3 regions of the Companilactobacillus alimentarius DSM 20249 genome follow, and region 1 is predicted to be linked to each of the others. Evidence: predicted binding sites of a transcription regulator. Region 1 holds the regulator's gene; each other region holds the start of a gene.
What was found. Region 1 encodes LexA, which represses DNA repair genes until DNA is damaged. Its sites were predicted from a motif close to CNAACANNTGTTNG; they were not measured.
Positions count from the first base shown of each region.

Region 2: the regulator LexA is predicted to act here: its motif matches at 4,538-4,551, upstream of LA20249_RS10225 (Y-family DNA polymerase).
Region 3: the regulator LexA is predicted to act here: its motif matches at 3,648-3,661, upstream of parE (DNA topoisomerase IV subunit B).

Region 1 is NZ_CP018867.1:812,608-818,342, forward strand. Features, by position in the region: gene purC (phosphoribosylaminoimidazolesuccinocarboxamide synthase) at 1-487, opposite strand, end outside; gene purK (5-(carboxyamino)imidazole ribonucleotide synthase) at 491-1,621, opposite strand; gene purE (5-(carboxyamino)imidazole ribonucleotide mutase) at 1,614-2,099, opposite strand; gene LA20249_RS03930 (YneF family protein) at 2,398-2,616, opposite strand; gene LA20249_RS03935 (DUF896 domain-containing protein) at 2,679-2,921, opposite strand; gene lexA (transcriptional repressor LexA) at 3,017-3,640, shown strand; gene LA20249_RS03945 (histidine phosphatase family protein) at 3,693-4,310, shown strand; gene rplS (50S ribosomal protein L19) at 4,372-4,722, opposite strand; gene trmD (tRNA (guanosine(37)-N1)-methyltransferase TrmD) at 4,835-5,563, opposite strand; gene rimM (ribosome maturation factor RimM) at 5,563-5,735, opposite strand, start outside.
Region 2 is NZ_CP018867.1:2,140,745-2,146,479, forward strand. Features, by position in the region: gene LA20249_RS10205 (glutathione peroxidase) at 1-441, shown strand, start outside; gene LA20249_RS11695 (hypothetical protein) at 445-594, opposite strand; gene LA20249_RS10210 (FtsX-like permease family protein) at 803-1,861, shown strand; gene LA20249_RS10215 (ABC transporter ATP-binding protein) at 1,866-2,537, shown strand; gene LA20249_RS10220 (hypothetical protein) at 2,564-2,995, opposite strand; gene LA20249_RS10225 (Y-family DNA polymerase) at 2,995-4,518, opposite strand; gene LA20249_RS10230 (MFS transporter) at 4,716-5,735, shown strand, end outside.
Region 3 is NZ_CP018867.1:502,615-508,349, reverse strand. Features, by position in the region: gene parC (DNA topoisomerase IV subunit A) at 1-1,566, opposite strand, end outside; gene parE (DNA topoisomerase IV subunit B) at 1,577-3,580, opposite strand; gene plsY (glycerol-3-phosphate 1-O-acyltransferase PlsY) at 3,789-4,409, shown strand; gene LA20249_RS02530 (DUF3862 domain-containing protein) at 4,540-5,250, shown strand; gene LA20249_RS02525 (hypothetical protein) at 5,269-5,727, shown strand.

The DNA of each region.
Region 1 (5,735 bases):
CTAATAATTGATTTATTTTCAGAGTCATTTGCTTAATGAAGGCGATTTCTTCATCGTTAGCAATTCGTAAGGCTTTAACTTGGGAATCATTAATGAAAGGATCGTCTAAAGCATCGCTTTTATAATAAAATTCGATAATGGGATCACTTAAACGCAGACCACTTTCAACTTGAAATTTTTTAACTAAACTTCCCGAAGTAATATTTCGTAAAACGACTTCTAGTGGGAAAACTTCACTACTCTTCACCAATTGTTCGTGATCTGATAAATTCTTGATCAGATGTGTTTCAATTCCATTCTTGATCAAATAATCGAATACTAAGGCTGAAATCTGACAATCTAATACACCTTTACCAGGTAATTCTTCTTTTTTCTTACCATTAAAGGCCGTTGCTTGATCTTTATAGACCATCAATAATTCGTCATCATTTTCTGTTTGATAAACGTTCTTAGCTTTGCCTTCATAAAGCAATTTATTTTCTGCCATGACCTACACATCCCAAATTAAATTTTTGTCAATTGCTTGTTTCTCTTGTTCAATCTTTTCAGTCAAAATAGTGATATGTCCCATTTTGCGATTATTCTTTATTTCAGCTTTACCATAGTCATGGAAATGCCACCCTGCATGATCAGGCAATTCTTCTTTAGCTTTTAATAAATGTTGACCCAAAAGGTTGACCATCACAGCCGACTTTAATAGTTCAACTTTGGGCATTGCTAAATTACAAACGCCACGAATATGAGCTTCAAATTGTGAAACATTACAAGCTTCAATAGTTAAATGGCCTGAGTTATGCGGTCTTGGAGCAATTTCATTAACAAAAACTTCATCATCGGTTGAAATGAAAAATTCGATGCACATCGTCCCAACTAGTTCTAAATTCTGAGCTAATTTTTCTCCAATCTGATAAATGAGCTGACTAGCCTTGGAACTGATTGCCGCCGGACAATTGCTTAAATGTAAAATATTATCTCGATGAATATTTTCGATCACTGGAAAAACTGAAGTCTGACCTTGACTATTAGCAGAGACGACAACCGAAACTTCTTTTTTCAAATTGATTTTTTTTTCAACAAGACAAGGACCTTGCATCAATAAGTGTTCAATTTCTGCGAAGCAGACATTTTCAGGATCTGTCACTAGAATTTGTCCTTTACCGTCATACCCGCCCGTAATCGTCTTGATAATCACCGGAGCCTGTAATTTTTCAATTGCTCGATGGTATTCAAAAATATTTTTTATAACAACATGGGGAACGGTTCTAAAATCATTTTCTTCAATAAAATTTTTTTCTAAAATTCTGTTTTGGGTAATGCTTAAAGCTTTGGTTCCTTGTGGCACCTGAGTGTACTTTTTAACTTCAGCAATCGTTTCAGCGTCGACATTTTCAAATTCGTAAGTCAATACATCGCAACGCTTAGCTAAGGCAATTAATTTTTCCAAATCATCATAATTGGCAACAATCTGGTCATCTGAAACTTGTGCTGCCGGGCAATTTGCCGTTGGATCTAAAATGATAACCTTATATCCCATCTCTTTAGCTGAAAGAGCCATCATTTGTCCCAATTGCCCTCCGCCAATGATCCCAATTGTAGAACCAGGTAAAATTGCTTTATTCAAGATTTTTCCCACTTTCTAATGATTGATCATGCATAGCTTGCACGTAATCTTCCAATGAAATAGCATATTGACGATTATTCAAAGCACAAATCTTCGTTGCTAGGATAGCAGCGTTCTTAGCTCCAGCTTCACCGATAGAAACTGTTGCGACAGGAACACCCGCTGGCATTTGGACGATTGACAATAAAGAATCCATCCCTTTTAGATACTTAGATGGAACCGGAACGCCAATCACCGGAAGACTAGTAGATGAAGCAATCATACCTGGCAAATGTGCTGCTCCCCCAGCACCTGCCACAATCACTTTAAAACCGTTGTTTTCAGCATTGTTGGCAAAATTTAGCATCTCTTGTGGCATTCGATGTGCTGAAATCACTTTGACTTCATAGCTGACTTGAAGTTCTTTTAAGACGTCTAAAGTATTCTGCATAATTTTCAAATCTGAAATTGAGCCCATAACTACTGCTACATCATTCATTAGTTTTCCACCCTTCTGTTCTTGGTAACCAAATTCTATCAATTTATGAAAATTCTTTCAACACAAAATACGTATTTAATTCTAAAAATGCTAAATATTGTTCGTATATATCGTTTTCAAATGGATATTTTTAAACATTATTAATTTTTATAGCCAATAATAAACGAACTATTTGTTTTTAGAAATTCTAAACTTATATAAATTAATTCCACAAAAATAGGTCCAATAACCCGAAATCGAGTTATTGGACCTATTTTCATTAAATATCTGAGAGTTATTTCAATCTCAAAAGCTTTTCCTACTTCTTCTTTTGTGAAGCTTTCATAGTACTCATTAATTGGTTAAGCTTCTTTTGTGATGGTTTTTGTCCCATTTGGGCCATCATTTGTTTGATCATATCCGCACTAATTGGTGGATTATCTTGGAAGTATTTCTTCATATACCATCTGGCAATAAAGAATCCGCCGACTAATCCGATTAATAAGGCTAAGATACCAACGATTATTGTTGTTCCCATTTATGTTTCACCCTTTCCATACATCTACTAATATTACAAAAAAAAACTACTAATTGAAAGTGTTAATCGTCACGAAGTCCCTTTTTACGTTGAATTTCTCTAACTTTTTCGGGAGTGACCTCATTTCCTTGCTTATCAAAGACACGAGTCATTTCTAGTTGTGATCTAAAACTTGCTCGAAAGTTCTTTAAATATTCTTTTCTAAGCTCAGCTTGCTGATCTTCTTCTTCTTTAGTAATTGTTCCGTCCTTAGCTTTGTGAGCTAGTTCGTTGATTCTTTTTAATAATTTCTCTTGTTCGTTCATAATTTTCAATTCCCCTTATTATATCGAACACTTGTTTGAACTTGCACCTATATTTTGATACAATCTAACTAAGATATTAACAATGAGGTGTTCTAATGTCAAAAGCTGAAGGCTCTAAACAGTCACAAATTTTACAATGTATTTATGATTATTTAGATGAACATGGCTATCCACCAACTGTCAGAGAGATCTGTGAAGCGGTGAATCTATCGTCTACATCGACGGTCCATGGTCACCTATCTCGTCTCGAGAAGAAAGGTTTCATTCAACGCGACCCTACTAAACCTAGGGCAATTGAATTAACTGGTGCCGGTTTGAATTCTATCGGTATCAAATCTAAACAGATCCCTATTTTGGGTGCTGTCGCTGCGGGTCAGCCAATCACAGCTGAACGTAATCCTGATGGTTACTTCCCAATTCCACCTGACCTTAATCGTGAGTCCGGTGAATTATTCATGCTTGAGATTCATGGCGAAAGTATGATTAACTGTGGAATTTATGATGGTGATCACGTTATTGTACATGAGCAAAACTTTGCTAACAATGGCGAAATCGTAATTGCTATGACTGAGGATATTGAGGCTACATGTAAGAGATTCTATCAAGAAAATGGACATTACCGCCTACAACCTGAAAACGATACAATGGACCCAATTATTTTAGATAGTGTCGAAATAATTGGTAAAGTTGTTGGATTATATCGTTCACAAATCTTTTAATTCTAACCACTTACAATTGTGAGTGGCTTTTTTTATCGAAAAGGAGCAACAAATGACTGAATTCTACCTAATTCGCCACGGACAGACCAAGGCAAATGTTCTAAAAATGAAACAAGGCAATATTAATACTGAAATCACATATTTAAATGAACATGGACAAGAGCAGGCCAAAACTTTAAAAGATAAATTTGATATCAGTTTTGCTGATCGAATTATCTGTAGTCCCTTAAAAAGGGCCCAACAGACAGCTGATATTTTAAATTCTTCTACTAATTTGCCAATCACTTATGATAATCGACTAAGAGAAATTTCCTATGGTCAATGGGATGGAAGAAAAAATGCTGATTTAAGAAAGGCTTATCCTGATGCTTATAACGATTACTGGAATGACGCCAAGCCAATCTATTCTAATTATGCCACTGAGGGCGAAAAGTTTACCGACGTAATTAAACGCGTCAATAGTTTTTTACTAGATTCTGTAGCTAAATTCCCTGACGAAAAAATCATTTGTGTTACTCATGGTTTCACAATTAAGGCGGCTGCTTTAGGCATTTTGCAGCCCAAAGATATGATGAGTATTCCCGAACCTAGAAACACTAGTGTGACTAAAATCATCGGCTTATCACCAACTGAATTTTACTTAGAATACTATAATCAACTAGCTAACTAAAAAAAACTCTAATAACAAGTTCAAACTTGTTGTTAGAGTTTTTTAATTATGCTGTATTAAATTAGTCGCGACGGAGTTCTTTAATACGAGCAGCCTTACCTGTACGAGCACGTAGGTAGTAAAGCTTGCTACGACGTACACGACCATGTCTGATAACTTCGATTTGTTCAACACGTGGTGTGTTTAATGGGAATGTTCTTTCAACACCAACACCATTACTCATCTTACGAACAGTGTATGTAGCACTGATACCTGAACCATGTCTCTTGATTACGACACCTTCAAATAATTGAATACGTTCACGGCTACCTTCGACAACCTTAGCATGTACACGAACAGTGTCACCACTACGAAAGTCAGGAATGTCAGAACGTAATTGTTCTTTAGTAATATCTTGAATTAAGTTATTCATTAATAATTTCTCCCTATTCGACACTCTTATATATCTCTGACATACAGCGGAATATCGTTAATATGTGTCCAAACACTCTTACAATGATACTTTATTTGAACGAAATTGTAAACTATCTATTTTGACGAATTTCACGCAAAAGCTTTTTTTCTTCATCAGTCAGTTTAGCTGTTTCTAATAAATCAGGACGACGTTCTAAAGTCTTCTTCAAAGCTTGCGTTAAGCGCCAAAGACGAATCTTTTCATGATCCCCACTAGTTAATACCTCAGGGACCTTTTTACCGCGGAAATCGGCCGGCTTAGTGTATTGAGGGTATTCTAGTAATCCATTAGAGAATGACTCCTCTTCTGCAGAAAATGAATTACCAAGAACTCCAGGCACGAATCGTAAAGTTGCATCAATCATACTCATCGTAGGTAATTCTCCACCCGTTAAGATATAATCTCCAATTGAAACTTCATCAGTCACTAAATCCTTTACCCGCTCATCAAAACCTTCATAATGACCGCAAATAAAAACTAATTGGTCTTCCTTGGCAAAATCACGTGCCATTTTCGTGTTGAAGGTTTTTCCTGCTGGATCTAATAAGACGACTCTTTTTTTGCCCGGCTTTTTTGCTTCAACGTGTTCCATAGCATCATAAATAGGCTGTGCTTGCAACAACATCCCTGCTCCACCGCCGTAGGTTGTGTCATCGACATGATGTTGCTTGTTAGTTGTAAAGTCACGAAAATCAACTACGTCAATATTGACTAATCCACGTTCCTGAGCTTTACCAATCAAAGACTCATTTAGTGCCTGAAACATTCTTGGAAAAATGCTTAAAATTGTAATATCCATTAATCTATCAATCCATCCGGTATTTCAACCTCAACAACTTTTTTGTCGAGATCGACTTTCTTAATAACATCCTTAATATAAGGCAAAAGGACTTCCTTATACTTAGTTCCTTTAACGACCCACACGTCATTTGATCCTAATTCCATGATTTCAGTTATCTGACCAATTTCGC
Region 2 (5,735 bases), 1.0 Mb from region 1:
GAAATGAATGGTGGCATAATTAACTTTAGAGATTATCAAGGTAAAGTTCTATTGGTAGTCAATACGGCTAGTAAATGTGGATTGGCGCCGCAATTGGAAGCAATTGAAGCGTTATACAATAAGTATCATAATCAAGATTTCGAAGTCTTAGGATTACCGTCTAATCAATTTCACCAAGAATTGGGCAGCGATGAGGAAACAAGTGATTTTTGTCAGATGCATTACGGCGTTACGTTCCCTATGACGAGGAAAGTGGTCGTCAATGGATTGGACGAAGATCCACTGTTTACGTATTTAAAAGACCAATCTGGTAATGGTCGTATTAAATGGAACTTCACTAAGTTTCTAATTGGTAAAGATGGTAAATTGATTAAGCGTTTTGCCCCCGTTACAAAGCCAGAAAAAATGGAAAATTATATAATTGATGCAGTAAAAAAGTAGACCCTAGGGTCTACTTTTTTTTGTAAAATCGAGCATGTATTTCATTGCTTCGTCTAAAGTTTTCAGATGATGTTGTTGACGAATCTCTTCCAATTTTTGTTGCGATTGGGTACTTAACTTTGAAACGGAAACTTTGTTTTCATTATTAGCCATAAAATAACCTTCCATTAAAAACAGTATTATAATGGAATATTCTAGATGACTGTAAGCGTATGAGCAAATATATTGTTTTACGTAGTATCTTAATAAATTGTAGAACTAACTTTGAAATGCTAGGCTTTACATAATGTAGATGTGATTTAGTTGATAATTTAGTTAATTTCATTTATCAAATGTTAACTAAAGAAAACGGGGTGAAGTTATGTTTTTAGCAATTAAGGAAATAATGCATAACAAAATGAGATATCTTTTGGTTGTTTTCACAGTTTTTCTGATCAGTTATATGGTATTTTTCTTAACCAGTTTAGCCGTGGGTCTAGCTCGGGGGAATAAAACGGCAATTGAGCAGTGGAACGCTGAATCAGTCGTGGTTTCTAGTTACTCGAATAAGAGTTTGACAGTCTCTAATATTGCTCAACCACAATATCAAGGTAAGTTGAGTAAGGATGTTGTACCTTTGGGCCAAATGACGGTAGTTAGTAAGCTTAAGGGATCTGATAAGAAAATTAATACTAATATTTTTGGTGTTAATTGGAAGAGTTTCATCAGTCCTAAGTTAATCTCTGGAAGAATGCCTAAAAACGATCGGGAAGTTATTGCCGATTCGAAACTGGAAAATGACAAAATCAAGTTAAATTCTAAGATTAAGATTAATGGTAGTGAAGATTTTTATAAAGTGGTCGGTTTAACTCAAGATAATAGTTTCTTTACGGTTCCGATTATCTTTACGAATCTAGATACCTTCAGGACTTTGAAGTATGGGTCTGCTGATACGAAAAATATTAGTGCTCTAGTTATTCGTGATAAGACAAAGATTAAAAAATCTGGATTATCACAAATAACTATTCCTGATTTAATCAATCATATTCCAGGATATACAGCCCAGATTAATGTCTTTGCCTTTATGATTGGAGCAATGATCATTATTACGTTCCTGATTATTGGGATTTTCATGTATATTATTACAATTCAAAAAATCAGTCTGTATGGCGTGATGCGAGCACAAGGTATTCGGACGATTCGGATTGTTGCAGCACTGTTTTATCAAATCTTTATTCTTACAGTTATTGGTTCTGGTTTAGCATTGTTAGCTATTGCAGCAACTCAATTAATCTTACCGAAGACGGTACCATTTTATAGTAATTGGCCAGCTTATGGTCTCTTGACTGGTGCAATTGTCATTATGGCATTGCTAGGTGGGACGTTATCAATGCGCAAAGTTCTAAAAATTGATCCATTATCAGCTATCGAAGGAGGTTAGTCTAATGAGTTTATTAGAAGTAAAAGATGTTGTGAAGCAATATGGATCTGGTCACACTTTAGTTGAAGCGTTACACGAGACTAATTTCACTTTAAATAAGGGTGAATTTTCGGCCATTATCGGACCTTCTGGATCGGGTAAAACGACTCTGTTAACTATTTTAGGGTTGTTACAGACACCAACTTCCGGAGAGATTTGGATTGATGGCAGTAACGTGACAGAATTGAATTCCAAAGAGAAAACTGATTTAAGATTTAATAAATTTGGCTTCATTCTTCAAGCGTCTAATTTGATTCCCTTTTTGACGGTTCGAGAACAATTCAAGCTTGTTGACAAGTTTACTCATAAGTCAAAGAAGAAAATGAGTCCAGATGAATTGTTAGAAATGCTGGATTTACAAGAAGTTGCTAATAATTATCCTAGTAACTTGTCTGGTGGTGAAAGGCAACGGGCTGCCATTGCTAGGTCGTTATATAATAACCCAGACATTATTTTGGCGGATGAACCGACTGCCAGTTTGGATACGAAACGTGCTGAGCAAGTGGTGGAATTGCTAGCTAAAATTGCCCATAAATCAGATCAGGGCGTTATCATGATTACACATGACACGAGACTTTTAAAAGCCACTGACCGAGTCTTCGTAATGCGTGATGGCACTTTAGAAGAAGATAAATAAGATTAAGGCAAACGTGATAAGTGATTTTACTTATTGTGTTTGTCTATTTTTATTTGACGAATATTAACGATGACAATCGATATTTCATTAAAACTGACACGTCCTTTTTGAGGTTCAATCTTTTGCAGATATCCTTTAAGATGTTCGTAATAACCTGATTCGTCATTGAAGTAATTGACATCGACTTTGACAGGATTATTTTGCAAATAATGTAACTGGTGCATAATCTTTCTTTCATCGTCTGCGGTGCTATATTTTTTGCGTGTGTAATCTTTAGTCTTTTCTTTGATCAAGCTATTAAAGCCATCTAAAGCACTAAAGGGAGCAAATTGAGCGGCCCGATCAATCTGAGCCATAGGTAAGTGACGTTTAGATACGTGATAAGGCAAGTTCATAATGTCTTGGTACTTTGAAGTATCATTGAAAATTTGTTGTTCGATTAGCTTTTTCTCATCCATTAGGCGTGGTGTCCCCCAATCTGATTATTTCGTTCAATCGTCGTTGATCCCTTTACTAAATCCGACGCTTTTAAAACAACATTGCGACTGCCAAATTTTTTCTGTAGCTCTAAAATGGTTTCTTGAATTTTGCGGTCACGCTTACGTTTAGTCTGTGAATTATGCTCTTGAATAATTTCTTGATGAGTATCGGAAAATAAATCGGTTTGTTTAAAGGCAATTTGCTTCTGAGAATCTTTTTCATCAATTAAATTATTAGCTGTTAAAGTGACTCTACGAAGCAATAATTTATCGTTAGTGGTACTCTCATACAATTGCCTAAAAATATTGCGTAATTCATTCGATGAAGAGGTGAAGGATTCCATTTTCAAGTGGGAATGGTCGGGCTTGGGCGTTTTGCGACCATAATAATCCGTAACTAGTTGTCCATTAAAACTGTTGTCGAGTTGGAGACTTTTAATATCGTAATTAACGATTAAACCGACACGATTGGTAACTAGTTTCTTTTGAACTAAGTCGAGCGCCAGATTGTCGCTCATGCCACGAACTATTTTTAACCCGTCAGCGTAAGAAGTAGGTTTTGTCAAAACTTGACTGGAATAGATGCCGTGGTTGTCGGAATGGTAATTTTTGATATCATTTAAAGTCGTTGTTTCGTGTCCCCAGGCATGATCAATCAATAATTCAGCATTTTTGCCAAATTCATGATAGAGGATTTCTTCGTTTAATTTATCAGATAAGGTCCCTAAGGAACATCGAGCAATATCTCCCATGGTGTTTAAACCTAATTTTTCCAGACGTTTTGAATATCCATGACCTATACGCCAAAAATCAGTTAAGGGTTGATGGGCCCAGAGTAATTTTCGATACTGGAATTCGTTCATTTGAGCAATTCTTACGCCATCGCGGTCACCGGGAATGTGTTTGGCTACGATATCCATCGCTACTTTGGCTAGATAAAGATTGGTTCCAATACCGGCAGTGGCGGTAATACCAGTCTCCGCTTGAATTTGTTGAATGATAGTTTTAGCCAAAGCGTGGGCGGAAATGTCGTGTTGATTTAAATAGTCGGTAACGTCCATTAAGACCTCATCAATTGAGTAAACGTGAATATTTTTTGCGGCGATAAACCTTAAATAGATTCCATAAATTTCTGCACTTTTCTTCATGTAGAAATTCATGCGAGGTTTAACAACTTTGTAACCAATTTTTAGAGTGGGAGAATTTAATAGATGTTGTCGATCAATTGAAGCATATTTTGTTAAACGATGATGTGGAGCTTTAATCATCTTCTCGCGGTTTAATTTGTAGACCATTTGTTCCACCTGAAACAATCTGGGACGTCCGGGCACACCGAACTTTTTCAGTGCAGGAGAAACGGCTAAACAGATAGTTTTATCAGTCCGTGAATTGTCGGCAACAACTAAATTATCTTTGAGTGGATTCAATTTGTGGGCGATGCATTCGACTGAGGCGTAAAATGATTTCAAATCAATTGCCATATATGTTCTGTCTTGTGACATGAAATTTCTCCTAACTATGCAAACGTATGTTCTTCATATTATACCATTACAATTTGTACGTTTAAATGATTAAGTCTATAATTGGAAAGTAGAGAATTGTTTTCAGTAAATATCATATTTGCATGCTCAAAAAGGTAAGACATTGCACATTTGTGTAGGTCTTATTTTTTGTTGAACTAGGGGAAAGAAGTAAGGATATGAGTAGAAATAGAAAAATTTTAGTTACTTTTGCATTAGTTTTATCGAATATGATGGCTGGTCTGGATGCGACAATTATTAATACTGCTTTGCCAGCAATTATTAGTGATTTGCATGGTATTCAATACATGGGCTGGATCGTAGCCATATTTTTGTTAGGGATGGCCGTTTCAACACCGTTATGGAGTAAATTTGGTGAAAAGCGTGGAAACAAAGTGGCCTATATTACGGCGACGATAGTCTTCATGATTGGAGCTTTGTTCCAAGGACTGGCTCCAAATATTATTTGGTTCATTACTGCTAGAAGTGTGATGGGAATTGGGGCTGGTGGAATGAACACTATTCCATTTATTATTTATTCCCAGATTTTCAAGAATATTAAGCGTCGGTCACAGGTTATTGGGATTGCCTCAGCTGGATTCAGTGGGACTTCCATTATTGGGCCACTGATTGGCGGCTGGATTGTTGATACGTTCAGTTGGCATTGGGTCTTCTACATTAACTTGCCTTTAGCGTTGCTGTCGATTCTAATTATTGCTTTCTTTTTCAAGATTAAAGAGACGCTCAATCATGCTAAGGTCGACTATCGTGGCGCCATATTGATGGTCTTAGGTTTGTCTTCAATCCTTGTAGGAATTCAGCTCTTAGGAGTTTCTTCTATTTTTATGACTCTATTGTTTATCGTTATTGGAGCGGTGTTGATCTTTTGGATGTCTCGAGTTGAAAGTAGAGTAGACGATCCAATTGTTCCTAATCGTTTGTTCAAAAATGAGAAGTTAGTAATTGATTTAATTTTATTTGCATTATTGTGGGGCTCATTTGTTGCTTTCAATATCTATATTCCTATGTGGGCTCAAGGTATCATGGGGTTGAGTGCTTTAATTGGAGGAATGACACAGATTCCAGGAGCCATTTCTAACTTTATTGGTTCTGAATTAGAGCCACTGATTCAAAGAAAATTGAGTCGTTATGACATTATTGGTATCGGAACAGTTGCCTTTTTGATTTCTTTCTTAGGG
Region 3 (5,735 bases), 310 kb from region 1:
GCGCAAGCTACTTCTCTTAACGTAACCATCATGACTAACTAACAATCTCACATCTTCACTAGCAACCATGACTTTTGTATCAACTTCAATTTCCGCCACTTTAGCTTCAATTTTTGTTCGACGCTTATCAGAATACTTGTCACGCACTTCGATCAACTCTTTTTTAATAACATTCATCAAAGTTACGTGATCATTAATGATCTTATTAAATTTGTCAATCTGTTCATTCAATTCTTTATCTTCACGCTCTAATTCAGTCACATCAGTATTAGTCAAACGATACAATTGCAAAGAAACGATGGCCTCTGCTTGTTCATCACTAAATTGATAATTCTTGATCAAATTATTTTTAGCATCAGATTTATTTTTACTAGAGCGAATTGTTTTAATAACTTTATCTAAAATTGACAAAGCCTTGATCAAACCTTCAACAATATGTAAACGCTTCTTAGCTTTATTCAAATCAAATTTACTACGACGTAAAACGACGTCTTTTTGATGCTTCACATATTCCTTCAGGATCTGGACTAAACCGACCTGTTGAGGACGCATGTCAGCAATGGCAACCATATTAAAATTATAGGAAACTTGTAAATCGGTATTCTTAAACAAGTAATTCAAAATTCCGTTAGCGTCTACATCCCGCTTTAATTCAACGACGATGGACAACCCTTGACGGTCACTTTCATCACGAACTTCGGCAATTCCCTCAACCTTCTTCAGGACACGAATCTCATCCATTTTCTTAACTAGTTGAGCCTTATTGACTTCATAAGGAACCTCTGTGATAACAATCTGTGATTTATGACCACGAAGCTCTTGAATAGAAGTCTTAGAACGAATATAAACTCGCCCACGACCAGTCGTATAAGCATCCTTAATACCTTGCTTACCCTGCAAAATACCACCTGTAGGAAAGTCTGGTCCTTTAACAATCTTCATCAATTCATCAAGTGTTACGTCAGGATCATCGATCATCTTTATTGTTGCATCAATAACTTCAGCTAAATTATGAGGTGGAATCTCAGTCGCATAACCGGCAGAAATACCTGTCGCCCCATTAACTAATAAATTAGGGAAACGAGCTGGTAGAACCTTTGGTTCCTTTTCAGTATCATCGAAATTCCATTCTTCATCAACGGTATCTTTATTGATATCCCGTAACATTTCCATAGAAATTTTGCTTAATCTAGCTTCGGTGTAACGCATAGCGGCAGGTGGATCCCCATCCATTGAACCGTTATTTCCGTGCATTTCAATCAAGGGAGCTCTTAATTTCCAGTCTTGAGACAAACGAACCATAGCTTCATAGATGGAGGAATCTCCATGGGGATGAAAATTACCCATAACATTACCGACACCCTTGGCTGACTTCCGAAAGCCTTTGTCGTAAGTATTACCATCCAAAAACATTGAATAAAGAATTCTCCGTTGAACTGGTTTTAAGCCATCACGAATATCTGGCAACGCTCTTTCTTGAATAATTGATTTTGAATATCTCGCAAATCGATCTCCCATGATTTTTTCGAGCGAAATATCTTGAATTTTAGGAGAATTTTCAGTCACTATCTATCACCTATTCCTTATTCAATAAATCGTCGACAAGTTTACTATCAATCGGATCAGTATCGTCATCGACTTTTTCCAAGATATGATCTCCCTCTTCAGTTCCATTGAAGCGGACATTATCTTCGATCCAATCTCGTCTTGGTTTAACCTTGTCACCCATTAACGTAGTAACACGGCGTTCAGCTAAGGCTGCATCATCAATATTGACTCTGATCAGAATCCGATTTGTTGGATCCATTGTGGTCTTCCAAAGTTGATCAGCATTCATTTCACCAAGACCTTTGAATCTTTGTAATTCATAGCCTTTACCCATTTTTTTAATATCTTCTTGCAACTCATCAGGAGTCCAGGCGTATTCTATTTTTGTTTTAGCGCCCTTACCCTTTTGTAATTTGTAAAGAGGTGACAAAGCAATATAGACATGTCCTGATTCAACTAATGGACGCATATAACGATAAAAGAATGTCAACAACAAAATCTGAATATGTGACCCATCATCATCAGCATCGGTCATGATAATGACCTTGTCATAATTACGATCCTCTAATTTAAAATCAGCTCCGACTCCAGCGCCAATTGTATAAATCATCGTGTTGATCTCTTCGTTTTTATAAATATCTTCCAGCTTGGCTTTTTGTGTATTCAAGACTTTACCACGTAAAGGCAAGATTGCTTGAAATTTACGATCCCGACCTTGCTTGGCAGAGCCACCAGCGGAATCACCTTCGACTAAGAATAATTCATTCTTATCAGGATTTTTCGATTGAGCTGGGGTTAATTTACCAGACAATAAACCATCAGTTTTTTTATTCTTTCTACCACTACGACTACTTTCACGAGCCTTTCTAGCAGCATCTCGAGCTTCACGAGCTTTCAGAGCCTTTTTAACTAACATTTGAGCCTGTTCGCCATTTTCCATCAAATAGAAACTCATCTGTTCATAAACCAATTGATCAACCGCACCACGAGCTTGAGGTGTACCTAATTTACCTTTAGTTTGACCTTCGAACTGGAGGATCTCTTCTGGAATGCGAACGGAAATGATAGCTGAGAGTCCCTCACGAACATCGCTACCTTCAAGATTCTTACTATTTTCCTTTAAAAGTCCAACTTTTCGAGCATAGTCATTAAAAGCTTTGGTTAAACCAGACTTCATTCCGGCTTCATGTGTCCCGCCATCAGCAGTTCGAACATTATTGACAAATGAAATAATGTTTTCCGAATAACCATCGTTATATTGACCAGAAAATTCAATTTCAATATCTGAATTAGTTCCCTCAACATAAAAGATTCCACCTAAGGCGTCTTTTCCTTCGTTTAAATACTTAACAAAAGATTGGATTCCATCTTCATAGTGGAAAATGTCTTGTTTATCTTCTTCGCCGCGTTTATCGGTTATAGTAAATTTAACACCTTTTAGCAAGAAAGCTGATTCACGCAATCTTTCGGCCAAAGTATCATAATTAAATTTTGTGGTCTGAAAAATCGTTGCATCAGGTTTAAAACTAATCGTAGTACCACTACCTTCTTTGGTAGATCCGGTTTTCTTCAAAGTTCCAACGGGATGACCGCCTTTTTCAAAACGTTCTTCATAAACCTTATGATCACGAACAACTCTAACAGTCATCCATTCAGACAAAGCATTAACAACTGAAGAACCAACACCGTGCAATCCACCAGAGGTCTTATAACTGTTCTCTGAGAACTTACCCCCGGCATGTAACACTGTCAAAATAACTTCGATAGTAGGTTTCCCACTCGAGTGCATTCCTGTGGGCATTCCCCGTCCATGATCGACGACAGTAATACTACTATCCTTATTGATCGTAACGTTGATTTCTTTACCGAAACCTGACAAAGCTTCATCGACAGCATTATCAACAATTTCATAAACCAAGTGATGTAAACCACGTGAATCAGTGGAGCCAATGTACATACCCGGTCTTTTTCGTACAGCTTCTAATCCTTCAAGGATTTGAATTGACGAATCATCATAAGATGATTTTGGCATTTATATCATTCCTTTTCATTTACTACATAATTCAATATTTCAATATTATAACACTATTACCTTAACACGAATATATGTTCGTACATAAGAAATCTTTTAATTTCTGGTAAAATAGTGGATAATGTCTAAGTTGGTATCTATAATTCTTATAAAAGCACCATAGAGTTACAATATACCAAAAAATTAAAGCTAAGAGAGTGATTTTTTAATGAAACTTCTCATTTGTGCAATATTAGCCTACCTAATCGGTTCGTTTCCAACGGCTTATCTAGTGGGGAAAATATTCTTTCACAAGAATATCTTTGATTATGGTAGTGGCAATGTCGGTACTACCAATGCTTATCGTGTTTTCGGAAAATATGCTGGAACAGTGGTGCTGATTATCGATATTCTAAAAGGAACTTTGGGCGCACTGATGCCTCTATTTTTCAATCTAGACCGGCACTGGGTTCTCTTTATTGGAATCTTCGCTGTTATCGGACATTGTTTCTCAATTTTCTTAAAATTTCGAGGTGGCAAAGCTGTGGCAACCAGCGCTGGTATCCTATTAGCCTACAATCCACTATTATTTTTAATTTGTTTCATTGTTCTAGCAACTATCGTCTATGTTACTAGTATGGTCAGTGTTGCCAGTTTAACTACGGTTCTATTTTTTACAATAGCATCTCTATTTCTTCACGATTGGATTTTAACAATCGTAGCTGCCATAGTGACTATCATTATCTACGTACGTCACATCCCTAACATCAAGCGTTTGCTTAAGGGAAAGGAAAATTTAGTTCCGATTGGCTTGAAATATAAGAAACAACAACGCGAGCAACAAAAATAGATTTTTCATTTTAAGCAAGGTCAAAATTGATCTTGTTTTTTATTACCAATTTTTTAAATTTGACGTAAAACTTGCTTGTTACTGATAAAATATTCATAAAGTATCTATGTTTTTTTAGGGGGATTTTAATATGGATAATCATAAGTATCCTAGTAGAGCTGAGTATCGTAAAATTCATCATTTAAAACCCATCAGGAAACCATTTTATCAAAAATGGTGGTTCTGGTTAATTATTGTTATATTAATTATCGGCGGTCTTATAGGAGGGCTTACAGGATACTATTATAATCCTGGAAACGAAACTGCTAAAACTACTCAATCTAGTAAAAAAAAGCCTGAGAAAAAGAAAACTACCAAAAAAGTTACCGGAATTACTTTAAAACAATATAACGGTACTTATATCAGTGAAAAAGATGGAATGTCTCTTAATGATCTTATTAAATTTTTTGGCAAACCAACTACTAGCACCACTAGTAAAGTCGATGGTGTTCAAACAAAAATAGAGACTTGGACCAAAATTGCTAATGGAAATAAGAATTCTAAATTGATCATTCATTTCTACAATGATCACGCTGTTACCAAAGCCTTGATTGGCCTAAAAGTGAGTCGATCTAAAAAAATAAGTTTGGCACAATACCAACAAATAAAAACTGGGCAAACTACTGAAAACATCATCAAAAAACTGGGCAAACCTAATGACTATAGTGAATCATCCGTCAATGGGATGCAGATGAAAGTCCTCAAATACACCTCCGGTTTAAATGGCGATGAAGGCGCTACCTTGTCTGTTAATATCGCCAACGACAAGGTCAGCAGTAAAAGTCAAACGGGATTAAAATAACTTATCGGGGTGATTTCTATGAAAGTGACAAAATTGGTAGTCGGCATTTTAATGATTATCTTATCGGTATTTATCTTCTTTGAAAGCAGTGCAGCGGGATTCGTAAATGTTCTTGAAAACAAAGGTAACACCAGCGGCTCTGCAGGAATTATTTTATCAATCGGCTATCTTGCTGTTGGTATTGTCTACATAGCTACCAGAAACAAAACTAATTTAGGTGGCGACATTATTAGCGCCGTTATTTTAGGTTTGTTCGGATTTATCGGCTTGAGCAATTCTGACAATGTTTATCAAGATTTAATAGTTTGGATCATTTTAGGCTTTATTATTGGCTTCGGATTTTTGATCTGGCATATTATTGTCAACAAATTAAATAGTAAAAAGATCAGCCAGCAAAATATTCATCGTAACAATCTTCAAAATAATAGTTCTCTTCCAACTAGAGCTCAATATCGTTCTAATCATCGTTCTCATTAAAAATTTTC